DNA from 4 places in the Shewanella sp. P1-14-1 genome. Region 3 is predicted to be linked to each of the others. Evidence: predicted binding sites of a transcription regulator. Region 3 holds the regulator's gene; each other region holds the start of a gene.
What was found. Region 3 encodes sigma-54, which starts transcription at its own class of promoters, with help from an activator protein. Its sites were predicted from a motif close to GTTGGCACGNNNNTNGNNT; they were not measured.
Positions count from the first base shown of each region.

Region 1: a site for sigma-54 is predicted at 3,085-3,103, ahead of glnA (glutamate--ammonia ligase). Genes of this name have one in related genera too.
Region 2: a site for sigma-54 is predicted at 3,392-3,410, ahead of AN944_RS16395 (CmpA/NrtA family ABC transporter substrate-binding protein). Genes of this name have one in related genera too.
Region 4: a site for sigma-54 is predicted at 2,281-2,299, ahead of fliE (flagellar hook-basal body complex protein FliE). Genes of this name have one in related genera too.

Region 1 covers NZ_LKTL01000019.1:38,186-44,320, reverse strand. Annotated here, with positions in the region: gene AN944_RS14465 (DUF4124 domain-containing protein) at 1-313, opposite strand, end outside; gene AN944_RS14460 (pyrimidine/purine nucleoside phosphorylase) at 405-716, opposite strand; gene typA (translational GTPase TypA) at 908-2,725, opposite strand; gene glnA (glutamate--ammonia ligase) at 3,196-4,605, shown strand; gene AN944_RS14445 (hypothetical protein) at 4,785-6,135, shown strand, end outside.
Region 2 covers NZ_LKTL01000023.1:87,165-93,299, reverse strand. Annotated here, with positions in the region: gene oadA (sodium-extruding oxaloacetate decarboxylase subunit alpha) at 16-1,809, shown strand; gene AN944_RS16400 (sodium ion-translocating decarboxylase subunit beta) at 1,825-2,955, shown strand; gene AN944_RS16395 (CmpA/NrtA family ABC transporter substrate-binding protein) at 3,602-4,966, shown strand; gene AN944_RS16390 (ABC transporter permease) at 4,996-5,985, shown strand; gene AN944_RS16385 (ABC transporter ATP-binding protein) at 6,010-6,135, shown strand, end outside.
Region 3 covers NZ_LKTL01000005.1:66,796-72,930, reverse strand. Annotated here, with positions in the region: gene AN944_RS04910 (HPr family phosphocarrier protein) at 175-447, opposite strand; gene rapZ (RNase adapter RapZ) at 450-1,295, opposite strand; gene ptsN (PTS IIA-like nitrogen regulatory protein PtsN) at 1,292-1,735, opposite strand; gene hpf (ribosome hibernation promoting factor) at 1,738-2,025, opposite strand; gene AN944_RS04890 (RNA polymerase factor sigma-54) at 2,050-3,534, opposite strand; gene lptB (LPS export ABC transporter ATP-binding protein) at 3,739-4,470, opposite strand; partial or broken gene lptA (lipopolysaccharide transport periplasmic protein LptA) at 4,665-5,210, opposite strand; gene lptC (LPS export ABC transporter periplasmic protein LptC) at 5,275-5,835, opposite strand; gene kdsC (3-deoxy-manno-octulosonate-8-phosphatase KdsC) at 5,832-6,135, opposite strand, start outside.
Region 4 covers NZ_LKTL01000016.1:58,623-64,757, forward strand. Annotated here, with positions in the region: gene fliG (flagellar motor switch protein FliG) at 1-168, opposite strand, end outside; gene fliF (flagellar basal-body MS-ring/collar protein FliF) at 158-1,777, opposite strand; gene fliE (flagellar hook-basal body complex protein FliE) at 1,885-2,226, opposite strand; gene AN944_RS12850 (sigma-54 dependent transcriptional regulator) at 2,455-3,801, opposite strand; gene AN944_RS12855 (PAS domain-containing sensor histidine kinase) at 3,794-5,017, opposite strand; gene AN944_RS12860 (sigma-54 dependent transcriptional regulator) at 5,150-6,135, opposite strand, start outside.

The DNA of each region.
Region 1 (6,135 bases), on a different contig from region 3:
CTGGCGCCGCACTGGCGACAACAGTGAAGTTTCCTTGGTTACTTCTGATGGTTTCTTCTTGAGTGGGATTAACGATTCTCACCCTGTAGGTAACCGCTTCAGCTGGTTTTGTATTGGAATCCACTTCGGCAGGAACACGAACAGAAATGCTATTTTGCGTATTTTGATTGAGCTCTACTGTTTCGGCATTTTCCCTTGGCTCGTCGCTGTAGTGGACTTTACCATTCTCATCTACCCAGCGATAAACCGTTGCATGGCTGCTTGAGAGGACAATACTGGTTAAAATGAGACTAATGATTAAGACTAAGCGCATGTGGGATTCCTTCACCTTTGGCGTTCAACACATTAATACTAGCTTCTTTTTAACATAAAATCAGCAATTACTGATGAACTGCTGACGCTAATTACTTGTACTGGCAGCGATATTCACTGATTTCGTTAGTGCGAATTTTAAAGTTAACATTGGCATCTAATTCAAATAATTCGCCTGCTTTGACGGTTGTCCAATCTGTGGCATGAGGTAATAACACCTCAAATTTACCAGAGGTGATATTCATGATTTCAGCTTGGCTGGTATCAAAGTTATATTCACCAGGTAGCACAACCCCAAGGGTTTGATGACTACCATCAGTAAAATGAATTGTGCGGCTGATGACTTTACCATCAAAGTAAATATTGGCTTGGTTAGCCACGTTAACATTTTGAATCACAGACATTTTGCGATATTCCAACCTAAGAGATAATAAGTAGGGGTGAATATATATTCGTTTAAAGTGAATATAAAGACTGTTAGGTTATAGGTTAGATGAAATCAGTTTTTTATTTGCTGTACTGGTACTTATTAGAATAACAGGCAATAAAAAACCCGCCTGAGCGGGTTTTCATATTCAAATTACGTTAGCTAAACTTAGCTACCAGAGCGGCTAGCACGCTTACGGTCATTTTCTGTTAAATGACGCTTACGAACACGAATATTTTCAGGTGTTACTTCAACTAACTCATCATCATCGATGAACTCAAGTGCTTGCTCAAGTGTCATTTGGATGTGCGGAGTTAACACTTGTGCTTCATCAGTACCTGATGCACGCATGTTGGTTAGCTGCTTACCTTTCAGACAGTTAACAGTTAAGTCGTTAGAACGTGAATGAATACCAATCACTTGGCCTTCGTAAACTTCTGCAGCGTGACCGATTAATAGACGACCACGGTCTTGTAAACCGAATAATGCGAATGTTAGGGCTTTACCTGTTGCATTAGAAATCAATACACCGTTAGCACGTTGACCAATGTCACCGCCTTTCACTGGACCGTAATGGTCGAATGAATGGTAGATAAGACCAGTACCAGAAGTTGCAGTCATGAACTCAGTTTGGAAACCGATTAAGCCACGGCTAGGAATGATGAAGTCGATACGTACACGACCTTTACCATCTAGTTGTAGATCTTTCATGTCACCTTTACGCATACCTAATTTTTCAATTACGGTGCCTTGGTGCTCTTCTTCAACGTCAACAGTTAATGTTTCGAATGGCTCGCACATCTCACCGTCGATTTCTTTGGTGATAACTTCTGGACGAGATACTGCTAATTCGTAACCTTCACGACGCATGTTTTCAATTAAGATCGAAAGGTGAAGCTCACCACGACCAGAAACACGGAAACGATCTGGAGAATCAGTTTCTTCAACACGTAGTGCAACGTTGTGGACTAGTTCTTGTTCTAGACGCTCAAGGATATTACGTGATGTAACGTACTTACCTTCTTTACCTGCGAACGGAGAAGTGTTCACTTGGAAAGTCATTGTTAACGTTGGCTCATCAACTGATAATGCAGGTAATGCTTCAACTTGGTTAACACCACAAACAGTGTCAGAAATCTGTAAGTTACCTAAACCGGTAATCGCAACGATATCGCCGGCGTTGGCTTCAGCAACTTCGTGACGGTCTAGACCCATGTAACCTAATACTTGGCCCATTTTACCGTTACGAGTTTTACCTTCAGCATCAACGATTGTGACTTGCTGGTTAGTTTTAACACTACCACGCTTAATACGACCAACACCGATAACACCTACGTATGAGTTGTAATCAAGTTGAGAGATTTGCATTTGGAACTCACCTTCAGCATCTGCATCAGGAGAAGAAACCTTCTCAACAATCGCTTGGAAAAGCGGTGTCATGTCTTCGCTTGTTTCTTCTGGATCAAGAGTCGCGAAACCGTTTAATGCAGAAGCGTAAACGATAGGGAAATCTAACTGTTCGTCAGTTGCACCTAGGTTGTCGAATAAGTCGAATACTTGGTCGATAACCCAATCAGGACGTGCACCTGGGCGGTCAATCTTGTTGATAACAACGATTGGCTTAAGGCCTTGTGCGAATGCCTTTTTAGTAACAAAGCGAGTTTGAGGCATTGGGCCGTCAACTGCGTCTACTAATAATAAAACTGAATCTACCATAGATAGAACACGCTCTACTTCACCACCGAAATCGGCGTGACCAGGAGTGTCTACGATGTTAATACGGTAGTCGTTCCATTTGATGGCAGTGTTTTTTGCCAGAATGGTGATACCACGTTCTTTTTCAAGATCGTTAGAATCCATTACACGTTCTGCGGCTTCGCCTCGACTTTCAAGGGTGCCTGACTGAGCCAATAGCTTGTCTACCAAGGTCGTTTTGCCATGGTCAACGTGAGCAATAATGGCGATGTTACGTAAATTCTCTAACACGGATAAAACCTCTATACCATCAAATAAAAAATAGGAGTTTATAGGGCTGATAAGTATAGCCACTATAAAAAAGCGTGCCATTCTACTCCACCGAGCGCCGAGTAGATAGGATTATTTTTGAACAGGTCGTTTTTAATAAAAAATTAAACACTAAAGATAGAAGATAAAAACGAAAAAGGATCATACTGCCGCAATAAAATGACGCTTTAATGAACTAGATCAATTCATGCGCTAAAAACCCTGCACCGAAATGGACTTTTGCACCAATTGTGATCATAGTGGTGCACCGTATTTGTGCAATATGGCTTTTTCTATGGCTAGTGATTTTTTTATTAAGCTTTAAATCAATCACTTACCTTTCTGGCATGGAAATAGCTTTTAATTGAACAAATTCGCAAAGCAGATAGTTTGTCTGACGAATAACAAGATTATATTAAGGGACAACCCTTTACCCTACCGGAGGCTTAAGAATGTCAGTTGAATCAATATTAAAACAAATTGAAGAACTAGAAGTTAAGTTCGTAGATTTACGTTTTACAGACACTAAAGGTAAAGAGCAGCACGTCTCTATACCTTCTCATCAAGTAAACGAAGATTTCTTTGAAGATGGCAAAATGTTCGATGGTTCATCTATCAACGGTTGGAAAGGTATTAACGAATCTGACATGGTATTGATGCCAGATCCTTCTTCTTTCTTACTTGATCCGTTTACTGAAGAAGTGACTGGTCTTATTCGTTGTGACATTTTAGAACCTTCTACTATGACAGGTTATGAGCGTGACCCACGTTCAATCGCTAAGAAAGCAGAAGAGTACTTAAAATCTACCGGTATTGCTGACACTGTATTAATTGGTCCAGAGCCAGAGTTCTTCTTATTTGATGACGTTAAGTTTGGTACTGACATGTCAGGTACTTTCGTAAAAGTTGACGCGAAAGAAGCGGCATGGAACTCAGGTACTAGCTACGAAGATGGTAACACTGGTCACCGTCCATTCGTTAAAGGTGGTTACTTCCCAGTTGCACCAGTTGATTCATCACAAGACATTCGTAGTGCAATGTGTCTAATTCTTGAAGAATTAGGTCAAGTAGTTGAAGCGCATCACCACGAAGTTGCTACAGCGGGTCAAAACGAAATTGCGACACGTTTCAACACGCTTTCAAACAAAGCGGATGAAATCCAAATCATGAAGTATGTTGTTCATAACACTGCTCATGCATACGGTAAAACGGCGACATTCATGCCTAAGCCAATTGTTGGTGATAACGGTAGTGGTATGCACGTTCACCAATCTTTAGCTAAAGATGGCGTTAACTTATTCTCTGGCGATAAATATGCAGGTTTAAGTGAAACTGCACTTTACTACATTGGTGGTATCATCAAGCACGCTCGTGCATTGAATGCATTCACTAACCCAAGTACTAACTCATACAAGCGCCTTGTACCGCATTTCGAAGCGCCTGTAATGCTTGCTTACTCAGCACGTAACCGTAGTGCTTCAATCCGTATCCCAGTGGTACCAAGCCCTAAAGCTCGTCGTATTGAAACACGTTTCCCAGATCCAACCGCTAACCCATACTTAGCATTCTCTGCATTGCTAATGGCTGGTCTTGACGGTATCCAAAACAAGATTCACCCAGGTGAAGCAATGGATAAAGATCTATATGACCTACCTGCTGAAGAAGCAGCTGAGATCCCACAAGTTGCAACGTCTCTAGAAAACGCACTAGAAAACTTAGCAGCTGACCACGAATTCTTAACTAAGGGTGATGTATTCAGCAAAGACTTTATTGAGTCTTACATTGCACTTAAGTCTGAAGAGTGTGAGCAAGTATCTCGTACTACTCACCCAATGGAATTCCAACTTTACTACAGCCTATAAGCCTTGGCTTAACGCTCATGTAAATTGGCCATAGGCTAAATTCAAAGCCCTTGATGATTATCATCAAGGGCTTTTTTATTTGTTCGTTGTAAAAAAGTGCAAATAGCACATTCATATTAGTTCAAAAATTATTCAGTTATGCTAGCGTTAGTGAATAGGGGTATACCTAAGGAATTGTTATGAAAGTAAAACTGTCGCGTTCATTATTCGGATTAATCTATGGTGTTTTCTCACTTTGGTTGATGTCCTTTTCTGTATTTGCTCTCGAATGGCCTCAAGAAGTCGAAACCAAGTTAGGAACTTTAGTTGTTTACCAACCGCAGCCTGAATCGCTTGAAGGTAATGTGCTGCAAAGTCGTGCGGCAATGTCATTTGAAGTCAAAGACCAAGCTGAACCGGTATTTGGTGCTTTTTGGTTTAGTGCCAGAATCGATACTAATGACGATGTCACTACGGTGCGTAATATTCAGGTGACTGAAGTCCGCTGGCCGTCATCAACTGAAGAAGATCAGCAAACCTTTACCGATACGGTATCTGAAGCATTAGCGAGCACCAGTTTTGAAATCTCAATGGCACGCCTTTCTGCAAGTTTAGAAACCGCAGACCAAGTTAAACGCAGTTTAGATAATATTAAAAATGACGCGCCAGAAATTATTTTCAGCTCAAGGCTGAGTGTGTTGCTGTCTTATGATGGCGAACCTCAATTCCGTGATATCGACAATAGTGATTACGAGCGAATACTGAATACGCCATTCGCAGTGGCTAGAGATAAAAAGTCTAAAAAACTGTACTTGAGCAGTGGGACTTATTGGTACGTTGCGGACGATCCAATGGGGCCTTGGCAAGTCACTCTTTATCCACCTGAAGACTTGGTCAGTATGGTTAATACCGAAGATGACGAGCCAGCTAAAAGTACGGCTAATGCGCCGCACATTATTACTTCTGATGAACCAACTGAGTTAGTCTCGACAGATGGTGCCCCTAAATGGCTGAGTCTGATTGATGGTAAGTTATTGTACGTTAGTAATACCGAAACACCGTGGATTAGAGAAACCAGTTCAGGCGACATGTATGTTTTGCTTTCTGGACGCTGGTTTAAGTCGAAAAAACAAGCTGGTCCTTGGGCCTTTGTGAGAGGTGATAAATTACCTGAAAGCTTTAATGATATTCCACCTGAGTCTGATATTGGTGGCTTGAGAGTATCAGTTGCTGGCACTGATGAAGCGAATCAAGCGATGCTCGATGCGCAAATTCCACAAACTGCAGCCATTAAACGTGATGAAGCCAAGCTAGAAGTCGAATATGACGGCGAACCTAAGTTTGAAGCTGTAACTGGCACAGCCGTTTCTTATGCTGTGAATACCTCTACCCAAGTCTTGTTGATTAATAAGGTGTATTACGCCGTTGATAATGGTGTGTGGTTTACATCAAAAACGGCTAAAGGTCCGTGGATTGTTGCTGATGAGATCCCGAATGAAGAAATCGCGCAAATACCGGCTAGCTCACCTGTTTATAACACGACCTATGTGC
Region 2 (6,135 bases), on a different contig from region 3:
AGTTTAGGAGTAATTATGAGCAAGCCTTTAGCGTTAACAGATGTAGTATTACGAGACGCCCATCAGTCTATTTTGGCAACACGCCTACGTTTAGACGATATGTTACCTATCGCTCCTTTACTGGATAAAATCGGTTATTGGTCACTTGAATCATGGGGAGGCGCGACCTTCGATTCATGCATTCGTTATTTAGGAGAAGATCCGTGGGATCGTATCCGAGAACTTAAAAAGGTCATGCCAAATACGCCGCAGCAAATGTTGTTACGTGGTCAAAACCTTTTGGGGTATCGCCATTATGCTGATGATGTAGTAACTCGCTTTGTGGAGCGTGCGCATACTAACGGTGTTGACGTGTTCCGTGTGTTTGATGCAATGAATGATGTTCGTAACTTAGAAACGGCTGTTAAAGCGGTGAAACAGGTTGGTGGTCATGCTCAAGGGACTATTTCGTTTACAACTAGCCCAGTTCATACCGTTGATACTTGGGTTGATATGGCTAAAAACCTTGAAGACATGGGTTGTGAGTCATTGTGTATAAAAGACATGGCAGGTCTACTCAAACCAATGGAAGCATTTGACCTGATTAGCAGACTTAAATCTCAAACGGATTTAACAGTGTCTATGCATTGTCATGCTACAACGGGTTTAAGCACTGCAACTTATCAAAAAGCAATTGAAGCGGGTATTGATGTACTTGATACCGCCATTTCGTCAATGAGCCAAACATATGGACATTCAGCGACAGAAACCTTAGTCGCAATGGCTGAAGATAATGGCCGCTCAACCGGCTATGACATGGCGCTGTTAGAAGAAATTGCAGCTTACTTTAGAGAAGTTCGTAAAAAGTATGCTCGTTTTGAAGGTGCACTGAAAGGTATTGATTCACGCATTTTACGTGCACAAGTGCCAGGTGGCATGTTAACCAACATGGAAAACCAGCTCAAAGAGCAGGGCGCTGCGGACAAAATGGATGCTGTATTAGAAGAGATCCCTCGTGTACGTGAAGATCTTGGTTTCTTACCTTTGGTGACGCCAACGTCACAGATTGTAGGTACTCAATCAGTAATTAATGTCCTAATGGGTGAGCGATATAAAACCCTAGCTAAAGAAACTGAAGGCGTATTAAAAGGTGAGTACGGTGCAACACCTGCACCAGTTAACGCTGAACTTCAGGCTAGAGTGCTAGAGGGTGGTGAGGCCATTACATGTCGTCCTGCCGATCTTATTGCACCAGAGCTAGATAAGTTACGCCAAGAGTTGGCTGATATCGCTAAGAAAGACAATATTACTTTGGCGGCAGAAACTGATGATGATGTGATGACGTATGCGTTATTTAATCAAATTGGATTACAGTTCTTAACTAACCGTGGTAATCCGGACGCATTTGAGCCTATTCCAAGTGCTGATGATATGGCGGTTGTTGCTGATAAAAAAGACAAAGGGCCTGAAACCTATACCGTTAATGTCCAAGGGCAAAATTTTGTGGTGGAAGTCAGTGAAGGTGGAGATATTAGCCAAATTGTACCCACTTCATCATCAGCTGGTTCTCAAGCGCCAGCTCCGCTTGCACCATTAACGCCGGCGAGTAATGAAATTAAAGTCACGATGAACGCACCGCTGTCAGGCAATATTTTCAAAGTGATGGTGAATGATGGCGACCATGTTAATGAGGGTGATGTGGTATTAATCCTTGAAGCAATGAAGATGGAAACCGAAGTTCGAGCAGAAACGACAGGTGTGATCAGAAATATCGCGGTTAAACAAGGCGATGCAGTTGCAGTTGGCGCACCATTACTGGCACTAGCGTAAGAGGTAGGAGATAGCATGGAAGGATTAATGGCCTTTTGGTCTGAGACAGGTATTGCTAACTTCGCACCTGATCAACTATTTATGATGGCAATTGGCGGGGCATTGTTATATCTCGCCATTGCTAAAGGCTTCGAGCCACTTTTGTTAGTGCCGATTGGTTTCGGTGCTATCCTGGCGAATATTCCTAATGCGGGGTTTACCGACGAAGGCGGTCTACTTTGGTATGCCTACTATGTTGGTATTGAAACAGGCATATTCCCATTACTGATTTTCATGGGCGTGGGGGCGTTAACTGACTTTGGAGCGCTGATTGCTAATCCGAAAACCTTACTATTAGGTGCTGCGGCGCAGTTTGGTATTTTTGCGACCTTGCTTGGTGCAATTGCATTAAATTTAGTGCCTGGGTTTGAGTTTACTATGCAAGATGCTGCGGCTATTGCGATTATTGGTGGCGCCGATGGCCCAACAGCCATTTTCTTAGCCTCTAAACTAGCCCCAGATTTATTGGGGGCAATTGCAGTTGCTGCGTACTCGTACATGGCGTTAGTACCGTTAATTCAACCACCAATCATGCGTTTATTGACTAACGAATCTGAACGTACCATTAAGATGGAACAGCTGCGTGAAGTCAGTAAAAAAGAGAAAATTATTTTCCCATTGATGGTAGTGGGAATGACCATTTTATTCTTACCGGCAGCAACGCCTTTAGTAGGGATGTTCTGTCTAGGTAACTTAATGCGTGAATGTGGCGTGGTAGATAGATTATCAAGCACTGCTCAAAACGAATTAATTAACATTGTCACTATTTTCCTTGGTTTAGCTGTAGGCTCTAAATTGCAGGCTGAAGAGTTTCTACGTATCGAAACCTTAGGTATTTTAGTCTTAGGAGCTGTCGCATTTAGTATCGGTACAGCTGCTGGTGTGTTGATGGCTAAACTGATGTCTAAAGTCTCAGGTGGTAAGATTAACCCATTGATTGGTGCAGCTGGTGTATCTGCTGTACCTATGGCCGCACGTGTTGTGAATAAGGTAGGTTTAGAGTCAAACCAACAAAACTTCTTATTGATGCATGCTATGGGACCAAACGTTGCTGGTGTACTGGGTAGCGCTGTTGCTGCTGGTGTATTGTTGGCTGTTCTAGGTTAATACCTTGCGTTAACTCTGTTTGTTGTAAATCATATTAAAGCCACTGCTAAGCAGTGGTTTTTTTTTGCTAACACATTAGTCATATTGAGCCTGAGTTCATCGCTAGCTCATCGGTATAAACAGAAGATAGTGCCATCTATTACGCGTCTGTATCAGGGTTTTACTCACTCTCTTCACATAGCATTTAACTCACCACTCATAAGCCTTTCTTTATTTTCTTTCTTACTCGATTAGCAAGGCTTAAGGCACGTCGATTTATCAGCCTAATCCAATATTAAGGCTTGCATTGCTCCATTGTTGTTCAATCCAAAAAACGACTCGTATTTTATACCCATTTAGGTGCGATTTTATTTATCTTGCACTAAATTAGCACTACCCTTTATAGGTATGTTGGAGGAATGTTTTAAAATTTCCATTTAAAACAGTGCATTACCAAGTTGGCACGTTAGCTGAATAGTAATGGTCACATATTGGCTGATTATAATTGTATTTTATTTATCCGTTTTTGATTGTTTTTGGTCTTAAACGTGAAAATTAATCATTTTTTAGTCGTAAATTAATTTAAGCAAAGGCGCTTAATTATTCCTTAGGGGGTAGTTAGCGCCTTTTTTGTTTTACCTATTTAACACTTAACAAGGATTTAAAGATGAATTGGAAAAAAGCACTTAAACAGACATTACTGGTGATGTCTTTTTCTGCCGTATTGCCAGCCATGGCTGAGGTCGGATTTCCAGAAAAGGAAGAACTGACTTTTGGTTTTATTAAATTAACTGATATGGCGCCTATCGCTATCGCTTATGAGAATGGTTACTTTGAAGAAGAAGGCCTATACGTCACGATTGAAGCCCAAGCTAACTGGAAGGTGTTATTAGACGGTGTTATTGATGGTCGCTTAGATGGCGCACATATGCTGGCAGGGCAGCCAATAGCTGCCACTATTGGTTATGGTACTAAAGCGCATATTATTACGCCTTTTTCGATGGATTTAAACGGTAATGCCATTACGGTATCCAATGATATTTGGAAAAAAATGAAACCTAACATCGCTAAAAATAGCGATGGCAAACCTGTTCATCCAATTAAAGCTGATGCGTTGAAACCTGTTGTCGAGGAATACACTGAAGCAGGTAAACCGTTCAAAATGGGCATGGTATTTCCTGTATCAACCCATAACTACGAACTACGTTATTGGTTAGCTGCTGGCGGTATTCACCCAGGATACTATGCGCCTCATAAAGGTGACACTTCGGGCCAATTAGATGCGCAAGCATTTCTTTCTGTAACCCCTCCACCACAAATGCCATCAACGCTTGAAGCTGGCACTATTTATGGATACTGCGTGGGCGAACCATGGAATCAGCAAGCCGTATTTAAAGGCATTGGAGTGCCGGTAGTTACCGACTATGAAATTTGGAAAGACAACCCAGAGAAGGTTTTTGGGATCACGGCTGAATTTGCTGAAAAATACCCTAATACGACGATTCGTTTAACTCGTGCCCTGATTAAGGCGGCTAAGTGGTTAGATGATAATAACAATGCCAATCGTCCAGCAGCTGTAAAAATCTTATCGCAATCTAATTATGTTGGTGCTGATTACGATGTCATTGCTAATAGTATGACCGGCACATTTGAATATGAAAAAGGCGATAAGCGAGCGGTCCCAGACTTCAATGTGTTCTTCCGTTATAACGCAACTTACCCATATTACTCAGATGCGATTTGGTATTTAACGCAAATGCGTCGCTGGGGACAGATCTCTGAAGATAAACCTGATGATTGGTACAAAGATGTTGCTGCGAAAGTTTATCGCCCAGATATCTATGCCAAAGCTGCTCAATCCTTAATTGATGACAAAACCATTGATGCAAAACATTTCCCAGACTTTGCAACTGAAACTGGCTTTAAAAAACCTCAGCAGCACTTTATTGACGATATCGTGTATGACGGGAGCGCGCCTAATGCTTACATCAATAAGTTCAGCATTGGTCTAAAACAAGGCGATAAGCTGTAATTTACAGCTATCGAAGTGAGGATAGAGCTATGTCAACCATTGCAAAAATTACCCAGAGGCTTCCTATGGATAAGTCATCTGCCAACGTGTTGCTTTCGAAACTAGGTCAAATGAGTAAAACGTTACTGTTACCCATTATTGGCTTAACCGTGTTCTTAGTCTTATGGTCTATCAGCGCAAATAACATCAACACTTCGTTGGGTAAGTTTCCGGGGCCAGTGGCTGTTGTAGCTCAGTTCGATTCGCTTTACCAAGAACATGTGGCTGAACGAGAAAAAGCGGCAGCTTTCTATGAGCGTCAAAAAGTGCGTAATGAAGCCCGCGTGGCAAAAGATCCAACTTATGTGCCAAAGACACGAGCTTATACAGGTAAAGAAACCTTTGTTGATCAGATTTTTACGAGTTTGATTACCGTGATGTCAGGTTTTTTATTAGCCGCGATTATCGCCATTCCATTGGGTATTTGGATGGGGCTGAGCAAAAATTTAAATGCGGCAATAAACCCTATTGTGCAGCTGTTTAAACCCGTCTCGCCATTGGCTTGGTTACCACTGGTTACTATGGTGGTGAGCGCACTTTATGTCTCTCCAGATCCTATGTTATCGAAATCGTTTATCAATTCGTTACTCACAGTCACTTTATGTAGTTTGTGGCCAATGATCATTAACACCTCAATCGGAGTCGCATCTATTGATACTGATTTATTAAATGTCAGTCGAGTATTGAGGTTATCAGCCTTTACTCATGTGCAGAAAATCGTATTACCAGCATCAATACCGTTAATTTTCACGGGGATGCGTTTATCACTCGGTGTGGCTTGGATGGTGTTAATTGCAGCAGAGATGTTGGCGCAAAACCCAGGCCTTGGCAAATTTGTTTGGGATGAGTTCCAAAACGGAAGTTCAGAGTCGTTATCTCGCATTATGGCAGCCGTTATTGTGATTGGGTTTATTGGTTTCTTACTAGATAGAGCAATGCTTGCACTACAAGCTTGGTTCTCATGGGATAAAGCCCGTTAATTTGGGACGCAAGGAGTAAATATTATGAGTGTATTTTTAGATATCAGTAATATCGATATGGATTTTCCTACCCCTAATGGTCCATTTAAAGCGCTTAAAGAAGTGAACCTGAAGATCAATAAAGGTGAGTTTGTATCGCTCATAGGTCAT
Region 3 (6,135 bases):
TTGGTTTAATGCGCTTTGAGCAGCGCAAAAGCTTAGTTTAAGCGTATTCCCGAGTAGGATATGAGGTTAATAAAGCATGGTTGTTAGCGGTCTGGAGTCGTAAATTTCAATGTTTTGCTAGTAAGTGATAACTAGCAACGAGTAGGCCTGAAAGCGTTAAATCATATAAAAGGGTTAGCTTTCTTCGTCAAATTTGTCGTTAATCAGTTGGCAAACCGCATCTAGTGCTTGCTGTGCATCAGGGCCTTCAGCCTGAACAGTAATCACTTTTCCTATACCACTTTCTAGCATTAATAAACCTAACACACTCGCTGCACTGGCTTGTTTGTCACCTTGAATCAAGGTAATGCTGGCTTTAAATTCCGTAGCCAATATAGCTAATTTTGTTGCCGCTCGAGCATGAAGCCCAAGTTTATTACTGATGGTGATTTCTCTGGAGATATTCATCGTCACAGGTTGAGCTCTCGGTGGCGAGCGCTAACTTGGTGTTTACTGTTACTGAAGCGCTGTGTGAGTTGATCTGCAATATAAACTGAGCGATGCTGTCCACCTGTGCAGCCAATCGCGATGGTAAGGTAACTGCGATTATTGCGCTCAAGGTGCGGCATCCAAGTATCAAATAAATTCTCAATCTGCCAGATGAACTTATTGACTAGGGGTTGTCTGCCTAAGAATTCTTGTACTGGTTGATCAAGACCCGTTAATGGTCTTAACTCAGGCTCCCAATGTGGGTTTGGCAAAAAGCGGACATCAAACATAAAGTCGGCTTCAGTAGGCATACCGTGCTTGAATCCAAATGATTCAAAGTGAATGACTAATTCTTTATCAACACTGCCCATAAGAATTTGTCGGACTTGATCGCTCAAATCGTAAATATTCAGCTGAGATGTGTCGATGTAGTGATCAACCATTTTGGCAATTGGTTCGAGCAATCGACCTTCAAGTTGAATCGCTTCTTGTAATGAGATTTGATTTTTTGACAGCGGGTGTAATCGACGTGTTTCACTGTATCGTTTTAGCAGTACTTGATCATTGGCATTTAAAAATAAACTAATGATCGTGGTATCGTCGGACAACAAAGCGATTTGCTGCTCTAATACTTTGCCTTGCTCTTCGATATTACGCACATCAACACTGATGGCGACAAGTTCGTTATTTCCTTTTAGCTGCTCTAGTAGGCTGCCAATCAGTGGGAGAGGCAGGTTATCAACACAGTAATAACCTAAATCCTCTAACACTCTTAAAGCAACTGATTTACCTGAGCCCGATCGTCCTGATACGATGACAAGTTTCATGCAGTAATAACCTGATACAGTTCTGTAGCGTCATGACTCTTTCGAAGTCTTTTAAGGATGAGTTTATCGCTTAATTTCTCAGCCATACTTGATAACGTGCTTAAGTGTTGCTGACATTGCTCAGAAGGAACCAATAAGGCAAATAAAATGTCTACTGGCTTCTTATCAATAGCATCAAAGTCGATAGCTTCTTCACATTTGATCAAAATAGCGATCGGCGATTCAATGTCGTCTAAACGCCCATGTGGAATCGCAATGCCATTGCCGATACCTGTGCTACCCATTTTTTCACGTGCTATTAAACTTTCGAAAATAGCTTGTGAAGATAGAGTAGGGTACTGGTCAGCCATTAAATTGCTGATAAGTTCCAGTACCTTTTTCTTACTGCCCGGAGTGGCACAGGTAGTGCACGCCGGCTGCAGGATGGTGCGAAGTTCCATCGTTAGTGTTTAATTAACTTCTCTTTGTGTTTAATTACCTGACGGTCTAATTTGTCTATCAGGGCGTCAATTGCGACATACATATCTGCGTTTTGAGATACGGCAAAAACTTCACCTCCTTTGAGGTGCAATTTAGCTTCGGCAATCTGTTGTAACTTTTGTACATTGAGCACAACGTGAACATTATTGATCTGTTCGAAGTGACGTTCAAGCTTTGAAAACTTAGTTTGCACATACTCACGTAAAGATTGAGTAATTTCGATATGGTGTCCAGTCAGGTTAATTTGCATAGATCATCCTCCAATAACAAAGGCTTATAAGCTTTTGCGTTGGTTTGAGGGAGGGATGAGCATTGCTTCACGATATTTGGCGATCGTACGCCGAGCAACATTGATCCCTTGTTCAGCCAGTAGCGTCGCCATTTTACTATCGCTAAGTGGCTTTTTCTGGTTTTCTGCAGCGACCAGCTTTTTGATAAAGGCTCTGATTGCTGTAGATGAACACTCTCCGCCATCATCGGTACTTACGTGGCTAGAGAAGAAGTATTTTAGTTCAAAAAGGCCGCGAGGGGTGTGCATATATTTTTGAGTTGTAACCCGTGAGATGGTCGATTCATGCATCTCTACCGCTTCGGCAATATCATTTAATACCATAGGCTTCATGGCTTCTTCGCCGAACTCAAAGAAACCTTGCTGGAATTGAACAATACAATTTGCCACTTTTAACAGGGTTTCATTGCGGCTTTCAATACTTTTAATAAACCATTTGGCTTCTTGTAAGTGACCGCGAATGAATTGGCTGTCAGCTTGATTGGCTGAGCCTTTTGCCATGGCGGCATATTGCTGATTTACGCCTATTTTAGGCATATTATCTGGGTTTAATTCTACGACCCAACGGCCATTCTTTTTAAACACTGTGACATCTGGGATGACGTACTCATCTTTGATTGGAGTAATTTGTAACCCTGGGCGAGGGTTCAGTGTTTGGATAAATTGAATCGCTTCGCGTAAATCATCTTCTTTAAGCTTGGTTTTACGCATTAGTAATCTGAAATCACGACCTGCTATTAAATCTAGGTGTTCAGATATCAGTAATTTTACATTTTCTATGCAAGGGATTTCGCTTGGGTATTGTCCCAATTGAATCATCAAACATTCGCTTAAATTTCTTGCAGCGACGCCCACTGGATCAAAATGTTGTACACGCTTTAATACGGCTTCAACCTCATCAAGTTCAATATCCTCAAGACCGAGTGCATCGAGAATATCTTCTGTTGATTGGGTTAAGTAACCTCTATCATCAATTGCGTCGATGATGGCTGTCGCAATGGCGAGGTCATTTTCAGAAAATGGGGTTAAGTTTTTTTGCCATTCTAAATGTTCGTATAAACCTTCAGTCGTTTCACCTTGAAATGGCATATCGTCATCACGGCTTACAGCGCCAGAACCTGAGTTAGGAGAGGCGGTGTAGACTTCATCCCAAGTGGTATCCATTGGTAAGTCTTCAGGCATGGACTCTTTCGTAAGTGACTCTGTTGTATCGACTGATGAGGTGTCTTTTTCTACGCTGACTTGGCTGTTATCGCTAAAATCGGTGTCAGTTTGCTGAGCATTGTCTTTGACTGGTTCTTTTGTTTTGGCAAACTCATCCTCAAGCTCAAGAAGAGGATTTGAGTCAAGTGCTTGCTGAATTTCTTGCTGTAGCTCCAAAGAGGAAAGTTGCAATAAGCGAATGGCTTGTTGCAACTGCGGGGTCATTGTCAGGTGTTGACCCATTTTAAGTTGGAGTGAGGCTTTCATTTACCGCTTATCCCTAATTGAATTTCATCATCGCGACTACAATGTTATGGGTCTAGCACCTTTGTAAGTGTTAGCTAGACTTTAACCGAACTTGGGTTCTACTTTGCCAAAAATTAGCGTTAAGTTTTGAGTCTAGTGTATAACGCTAAAAAGTGGGACTGGTTGGCCGCGAAAATGCCATGCTTGTACACTAAAGAATGCTAACTATAGCTTGAATTGCTCACCTAAGTATACTGACCTGACTTGCTGATTGTCTAAGATCTCAGCAGGCGTACCTTCAGCAATTAAATCTCCGTGGCTGACAATATACGCACGTTCACATACATCAAGTGTTTCACGGACATTATGGTCGGTAATCAATACTCCAAGACCACGATTTTTTAGTTGTTGAATAATTTTCTTAATATCTATCACAGAGATAGGATCAACACCCGCAAATGGTTCATCTAATAAAATAAACTTAGGATTGGCGGCTAAAGCGCGTGCTATTTCTACACGTCGACGTTCACCACCTGATAGAGCCATACCTTGGCTGTCACGAATATGGGTAATATTGAACTCTTCTAATAAGTGCTCTAATTCTTCGATTCGTTGCTCACTCGATAAGGTTTTGCGGGTTTGCAGCACTGCCATGATGTTATCGTGCACAGTGAGTTTTCTAAAAATGCTGGCTTCTTGAGGTAAGTAACCAATACCTTTACGAGCACGTAAATGCATTGGGTCTGCAGTCAAGTCGTCAGAATCAATCAAAATACGACCTTTATCGCTTTTGACTAAGCCTACAACCATATAAAAGGTTGTGGTTTTACCTGCACCATTTGGTCCTAAAAGACCAACAATCTGACCCGTTTTAACGGTTAGGCTAACGTTTTTGACAACTTGGCGGCTTTTATAGCTTTTTGCTAAGTTCTCAGCTGTTAAGGTAATTTGTGTCATTATTGCTTTTGCTCTGCCGCAGGGGTCGTTATGTCTGCATTGGTTGAGTTTTGAATATCAGATTCTTGAGGGGTGACTGATTCAAGGAGGGCATCAGTGTTAGTTTCAACAGCATTTGCCTCAGGAGTCACTGTTTGATTCTCAGTTACATTGCTAGGTACATTGTCAGTCGTATCAGCATCTGGGTTATCAAGCGAATCATTATTTTCTAACGGCGCTTCGTCTGAGTTATCAAGTTCTTCGTTTTCTTTATTCAAGTCAGGGTAATTTTCTGGCTGAAAAATTGTGATAACTCTGTCTTTTCCTTCACCTGTGCTTTCAGCGATCAGTTGCTGTTTATCAATATTATAGCTAATGAGATTACCTGTAACCTGACTGCCTGCCTGGTCAAGTTTTGCATTGCCTTTTAAGGTTAAAATACTGGTCGAAAGCTCATATTTTATTTCGTTTGCACTTGCGGTACCGATACGGCCATCATCGAGTTCTTGTGAGAAGGTGGCTGGATTACCTGTCGCAATCATGGTTTTTTTGCCACCCGACTCTTCACTGAATGCACGTAATTGATCGGCATTAATATTAATGGTGCCTTGCGTCACATTCACTGGGCCGAAGAAAATCACTTGGTTATTTTTAATATCTGCTTTTTGGCTGACGGCAGCAACTTTAAGCTCTTGTTGTAAATCACCTTCTTTAGCATGAACGCCGGTGACTGTCACTAAGCTCAATCCCATTAGGCTCATACCAAGAATACTTTTTCTAATAAAGTCTGTTTTCATAAGCTTATTGAGTGAAAATGTCAGTGTTTTACTTTGCTTCATATGTTCCTTCTACCTGACTTAAAAGCTCTAACTCTTCGGCATTTAAATCAGCATAAAGGCCTAAGCCTTGTATTTTAAAATCTTGTCCTGAGACATTAATCTGTCGATCAGACGTCATGATCATGGTATTTAAATCTAACGCAAGCATACTTGTGGTTAGCGATTGTACTGGTTCATTGATGTTTATTGCATCAATAATAACATTTTTTTCTAGCACCACTTTACCAGTTTCTTTATTAAGCTTGCCTAATTCAGCGGTTAATTGCCACTCAGCTTCGCCGTTTTCTGGATAGATAAGGTATACAGGCTCAGTGAATAGGGTTTCATTGGTTTGCTGAAAGTGTTCCATGTGTTTTGCTGACACCCGGCTTTGTACTAATCCTTGCTCGTTAAATTCTGTGCTTCGTAAGTCATTAGCGATGAATTCTGGACGCGCGGGATCGGGAAGCTTATTGGCTTCCATTTGACTACGCTTCACTTGCACTTGCCAGTATAAAACTAATGCTGCACCAAAGAAGCCGAGAATAGCGAGGGTGGTACGGCTCATATACTCATTCCGTGGGCTGTTTCGAACTTGTCTTGGCTAACAAGCAGTAAATCAGTTAACTCACGTAAAGCGCCGTTACCGCCATTAATGCGAGTGATCATTTGGCAATGTTGTTTTACGTATGGGTGACCATCTGCTACGCAAACAGCTAAGCCCACTTCTTTCATAACGGGTAAATCAACCATGTCATCACCGATATAGGCAACTTCATCTGGCGTTACATTATAAATACTGAGTAACTCTTTAAATGGTGTGAGCTTATCGTCTACCCCTTGATAGATATGGCTAACACCTAGCGCC
Region 4 (6,135 bases), on a different contig from region 3:
TGCCATACCGACTTTCTGGACTTGCTTAGGTTCAAGGTGCTTCAAAATCGAAGCTGCATCAGCTTCACTTAGGCTTAACAGCAAAATAGCCGTTTTCTCGATACCCGTTAAGTCATCAGGGTTAAACCCTTTAGTTGCCTCTGCAACTGCTACGTCATCATTTGCCATCTTCTTGTAACCAACTCTTAATTACTTGGGTAGAAAGTTCAGGTTCATTAGCCACTAATGCCCTAATCGACTTGATCATATCATCATCTTTATGCAGGTTCGGTATTTGAATCGAACCGTCATCAGCATAACTGTAATCAGCTTGCTGAGTATTTAACATGCCTAATGTGTCTGCAGCGTACTGATCTTCAATTTCAGCAAGCTCATGGCCCAAACGTGTTTCTTCAGGCATCTCAACTTCGTTAGATTTCAATAACCTGTTTAGCATTGGACGAATAACAAATAATATCAGAACTAGCACTAATAATGCGCCTAGTATTAGCCTTACCGCTCGCCAAAACCATGGTTGTTCCCACATTTCAAGCGCTGGCAATTCTTCAATTAGTTGGTCCATAAATGGAACCGTTACCACCTCTAACGTATCACCACGTTGACTGGTAAACCCCATCGCCCCTTCTAATAAACGTCGGATATTAGTCAGCTCTTGTTCGGTTCTAGGTACTCTTGTTACCACACCATTTTCATCAACAGGTCCAGGCTTGTAGTCAATGGCGACCGATACACTTAATCTTCTAACCACACCAACTTGCTGACGAGTATGGCTAATAGTCGTATCAAGCTCAAAGTTACGAGTCGCTTCGCGGAAACTGTCTCCAGTAGCCGCTGTGGCTTCAGATTCACCCACTTCTTGTGGAATATCAGACTCCATAGGTGGTTGGTTTGATAATGCACCTGGAATACCACCCATTGCCTGACCCGATGAATTACGCTCAATGGTCATTTCGCTGCGTACTGCTGGTAAATCAGGAGAAAAACGTTTTGCTGTTTGCTCAACGGCAGTGAAGTCCATATTGACATCCACTTGCGAGGTAAAGTTTTCAGGGCCTAAAATCGGCATTAAAATAGAATCAACCTTATTACGATATTCAGATTCTTTTTGTTGAACTAACTCTTGTTCACGGCGAGCTCTTGCTGAAGCGCCATCTTGGCTTCCAGAGTTAAGTAAACGGCCATTAGAGTCAGTCACTGTGACTCGAGTAGGCTCTAACCCCTGAACAGCAGAAGCGACAATATCAACAATGGAATCAATTTCTTCTTGGCCTAAGCTGCCACGGCGCACGTTAACGACTACGGTTGCGCTAGGTTTAGACTTGTTTCTGGCAAATACATTTTCTTTTGGTAACGCTAGAATCACTTTGGCACGAGTAACACTTTTAAGCTCTTCAATTGCACGAGCTAAATTGACTTCTTGGCTTTGTTTTAATCTCGCCTGCTCCATGCGTTGACTCACACCAAAGCCGCTATCTTTACTCAAATAATCAGTTGGTTGGCTTGAGGTTTCAACACCTGCACGGCCTAATAGTAATTTTACATCTTGATACTTATCTTCTGGAATACTGACTACATCACCAGAAATTTTATAGGCAATTTTATTTTTATCGAGAACGTCCAGAACCTGGATCATTTCATTGGTTTCCATCTGACCTAGAGGTCTAAACTCAGGCTCTTGCGCCCAAATCATCATGAAAACCGCCAGCACCAAACAGACTGCCAACGCTAATATCATGGTGATTTGACGCATGAAATCAGCACTGCCAAATGAACTCATTAAGCCAGATTTGTTCTCTTGCTGAATCCCTGTGCTATCAACGGTATCTGAATCTAATACGAGATCTGTGCTCACAATAATTACCTACTTTCTAATCTGATAAGAGCCTAAACAGGCATGCTCATAATTTCTTTATAAGCTTCAACAAGCTTGTTTCTTACTTGCACAGTTGCTTCAAATGCCACACCTGACTTTTCACGAGCTATTACGGTATCTGACAGTGTGACTGTCGAATCACCCATTTCTAAACGTGTCGCTAGGTTGGCGGAATTTTTTTGTAAAGCAGTAACACTTCCAACGGCTTGAGAAAGTAACTCTCCAAAATCAGCCCCTGATGTATTACCCACCTTCTGAGTCATATCCGGTTGAATTGGAGAACGAAGATTAGGTGAAATTTCACCACGAAGTGATTGCATTTCTTGTAAAAAAGGATTTCCGCTAACCTGCATTGTAAACTCCTATTCGTCGGATATTTGACGACTAAAAACCAGTTACAATAGATTTAGCAATTAGGATGCCAATAATATAAAAATGCCTATTAACAATAGATATTGAGGGTAAAAAGCAGTGCGTTTGCTCAATGTGTGCGCAGCAATCGTCATTGTAGATAAGAAAACCTAGCGAAAGTGCTAGGTTTTCTGGCTGAAGTTAACAATAAAAGTGTTAACAGGAGAAAATTAAGCCGGCACTTGAATGCCCATATCGCGCATTTTCGCCATTTTATATCTTAAGGTTCTTGCGCTAATTCCCAGCTTTTCAGCTACCGCTTTGCGACTGCCATTACACTGATTTAATGTTTCCAAAATAATCACATGTTCTTGGGCTTTTAATTCACCCCCTAAGCCATCTGTTTCTGTGCTCGGTTTAGCTTTTTGCTCAGTAGGCTGCAGTGGCACTTCGGCACTATCAAGCACAATATCATTGCTTGTCACCTCTTCACCTGTATGCAATATCAGCGCTCGTTGAATGACGTTATCAAGCTCTCGCACATTACCAGGCCAGCGATAGGTCAGCAGCCTTCTACAAGCCACATCATCGATTGTGGGTACTGGTGAAATATTCGCAAGCTTTGCATGTTTCACTATCAAGTGACGAGCAAGCGGTAAAATATCAGCAGGTCGCTGATTTAATGCTGGCCAAGTAAGCGGAAACACATTAATGCGATAATATAAGTCTTCTCTAAAGGCACCTGAAGATGCCATTTCTTTCAAATCACGGTTGGAGGTTGCTAACACTCGAACGTTTAGCGATATCGTTTTACGACCGCCAAGGCGCTCTACTTCCCTTTCTTGCAGCACACGTAAAAGTTTAGCTTGCAGACCAAGCTCCATTTCAGAGATTTCATCTAATAAAATCGTCCCGCCTTGTGCCTGCTCAAATTTACCAGGACACGCCTGATAAGCGCCAGTAAAGGCGCCTTTTTCATAACCAAATAGGGTTGCTTCAAGCATATTCTCAGGTATAGCGGCGCAGTTAATGGCAATAAAGGGTTCATCTGCTCTGGCACTGTTTTGATGAATGTATCGTGCAAGCACTTCTTTACCTGAACCGCTCGGCCCCATAATCATCACTGATGCATCGGAACTTGCGACTCGTTGTGCAATTGACAGTAATGCCAGACTTTTGTCATCAGCGACAACAGGTTGATCGAGGTTTTGTTTTAACGGCAAGTAGCGTGACACTTGATTGAGCAGCACCTCTGGCGCAAATGGCTTCGCCAAATAATCCACCGCGCCTAACTTAATGGCACTTACCGCATTATCAATGGTGGCGTAAGCTGTCATTAATAATACTGGAATCTTATTATTATTTTGCTGGAGGTAATTTAATAAGCCGATGCCACCAATGCCATCCATCTGAACATCACTGATAACCAGATCAAAATCATTAGATTTTAACGCTATAATGGCTTCTTCGGCTGAACCAACATCAACACAATCGTAATGAGCTAGCATCAATGTATCCAGTAATGCTTCTCTTAACGATGCATCATCCTCAACGAGTAGTAATTTTGCTTCACCCATGAGAAGTCTCCGTTTGAGTTAAACTTGCCTTAGCGTTGACTTGTTCATCAACATTATGCACTGGGAATGAAAGCCTGATAAGGCAACCTTTATCGGGTTGCGATGACACCTGCACCGTGCCGTTATGGTTTCTCACAACGGTTTGCACTACAGCAAGCCCAAGTCCTGTACCTTGGCTTTTTGTGGTAAAAAAGGGCTCAAGTATTTGTTGCTGCATATCAGCAGCTAGCCCTTTACCATTATCAATCACATCAATATTCAGACGATGATCGGTTGAACTGGTTATGATACGTACTTCAGTTGCATTGGCTTCTAAGCTGTTCATCACTAAATTGTTAATCGCTGAACTTAATGCATTGCCATTAGCTAAAATCTCATCACTAGAATGATTAAAATACTGTAATTTACACGACTTGTTTTCAGCAATAGGTTCACAGTTAGCTAACACAGGTTCAATAATTGCTTCAGCCAATAAAGCCTCTGAGACATCGTCTTGTTTATTCTTAGCCATTAGCAGCATGTCATTAACTTGTCGCTCAAGTTCATTAAGACGATCAACTAACTTAGACTGAAAGCGTTTTTTAGCCGTTTCAGCCAACTTAGGGCTGGCTAAGTTCGACGCATATAACATTGCAGCAGAAAGCGGAGTTCTGACTTGATGAGCCAATGTCGCGACCATTTTCCCAAGCGCTGATAATCGCTGTAAATGCGATAAATTCTTTTGAAGTAAGCGGGTTTCAGTTAAATCCGTCAGTACAATTAACTGACCAGGCTCCGGTGTTAAAGGGGTAATTGCTAACTTAACTCGACGACCATTTTTAAGAGAAACCTCATGACCATCATCTTCTTGGGGAGAGAAAGCACGATTAATAATTTCAAACCACTTGGCACCTTGTAAAGGTCTGCCTAATAATTCAGTGGCCACAGGGTTAGCAAGAGTGACAACACCATCCCCATTAATAATCACAACGCCAGATGGCATAGCTTGTAATATATGCGCCATTTGATTTGACATATTAGCCGCCTTTTGCGGAACCGCTCGCTCATTTTGTTCAATAAACTGCTGATTAAAAGGCGCCGATGAACTGACTGAGCCAGTTAAGTCAATTTTAGCAGTGCTTTGCTGAACTGAATCGTCATCTATATTAAAGGCATAGTGCTCTGCTGATGCTTGCGCCGTTACTGATTGTTCTGAAACTAGTTGCGCTGAAAACATAGCCACTCCGTCAAAATATTTACTTTTAACAGGCTAATGCATTTGGTATGCCACTTTAATCAAACTTATCAAGAGGCATAAAAAAGCATGCCAGAAGGCATGCTTTAATAGAACATTTTTTGCGCGATGATACTAGTCTTTACTCATACCGTATTTACGCATTTTCTCAACGAGTGTCGTTCGGCGAATACCAAGCATTTCTGCAGCCCTTGCAACGACGTTATCTTGCTGCTCAAGTGCTTGACGGATCATATCGATTTCAAGCTCGGCTAATAAATCTTTTAAATTCACGCCTTCAGGAGGTAATTCGCTTGGGAATCGTGTTTCAGGGATTTCGATTGGCTCATCATCACTGAAAATTGAAGCTAAGGCGTCACGCTCTTGTTGCTCCTCACTGATTTCCACGCTGTATTCAGGCACATCAATATAACGATACTTACGTGGTAAGTCATTGACATCGACAAGCCCGCCTGGGAATAAAATGGTTAGCCTTTCAACTAGGTTAGACAGTTCACGTACATTACCAGACCAGTTATGTTCTTTTAATGACTCTATCGCACGTTGGGTAAAACGAATTTTACCGCGACCTTCATTAAACACACGGCTAACTAATTCTTGCAATAACAGTGGTACGTCATCACGTCGTTCACTTAACGATGGCATTTCAATTGGAAATACGTTTAGTCGATAGTATAAATCTTCACGAAACTCATTCTTATCAATCATGGTTTCAAGATCACGGTGAGTCGCAGCAACCACGCGCACATCTGTTGTAATCGTTTTAGAACCACCGACACGTTCAAAGACTTTTTCTTGCAGTACACGTAATAGTTTTACTTGCATCTGCAGCGGCATATCGCCAATTTCATCTAGAAATAATGTACCGTTTTCAGCTAATTCAAAGCGACCTTTACGGGTAGAAATCGCGCCAGTAAAAGAGCCTTTCTCATGGCCAAATAACTCACTTTCTAATAACTCAGGTGGAATAGCACCACAATTGACAGGAATAAACGGTCCATCACGTCGCTCTGACATATAATGAATATTACGAGCAACCACTTCCTTACCTGTACCAGATTGGCCCAGCACTAACACAGTGGCATCAGACGTTGCGACTT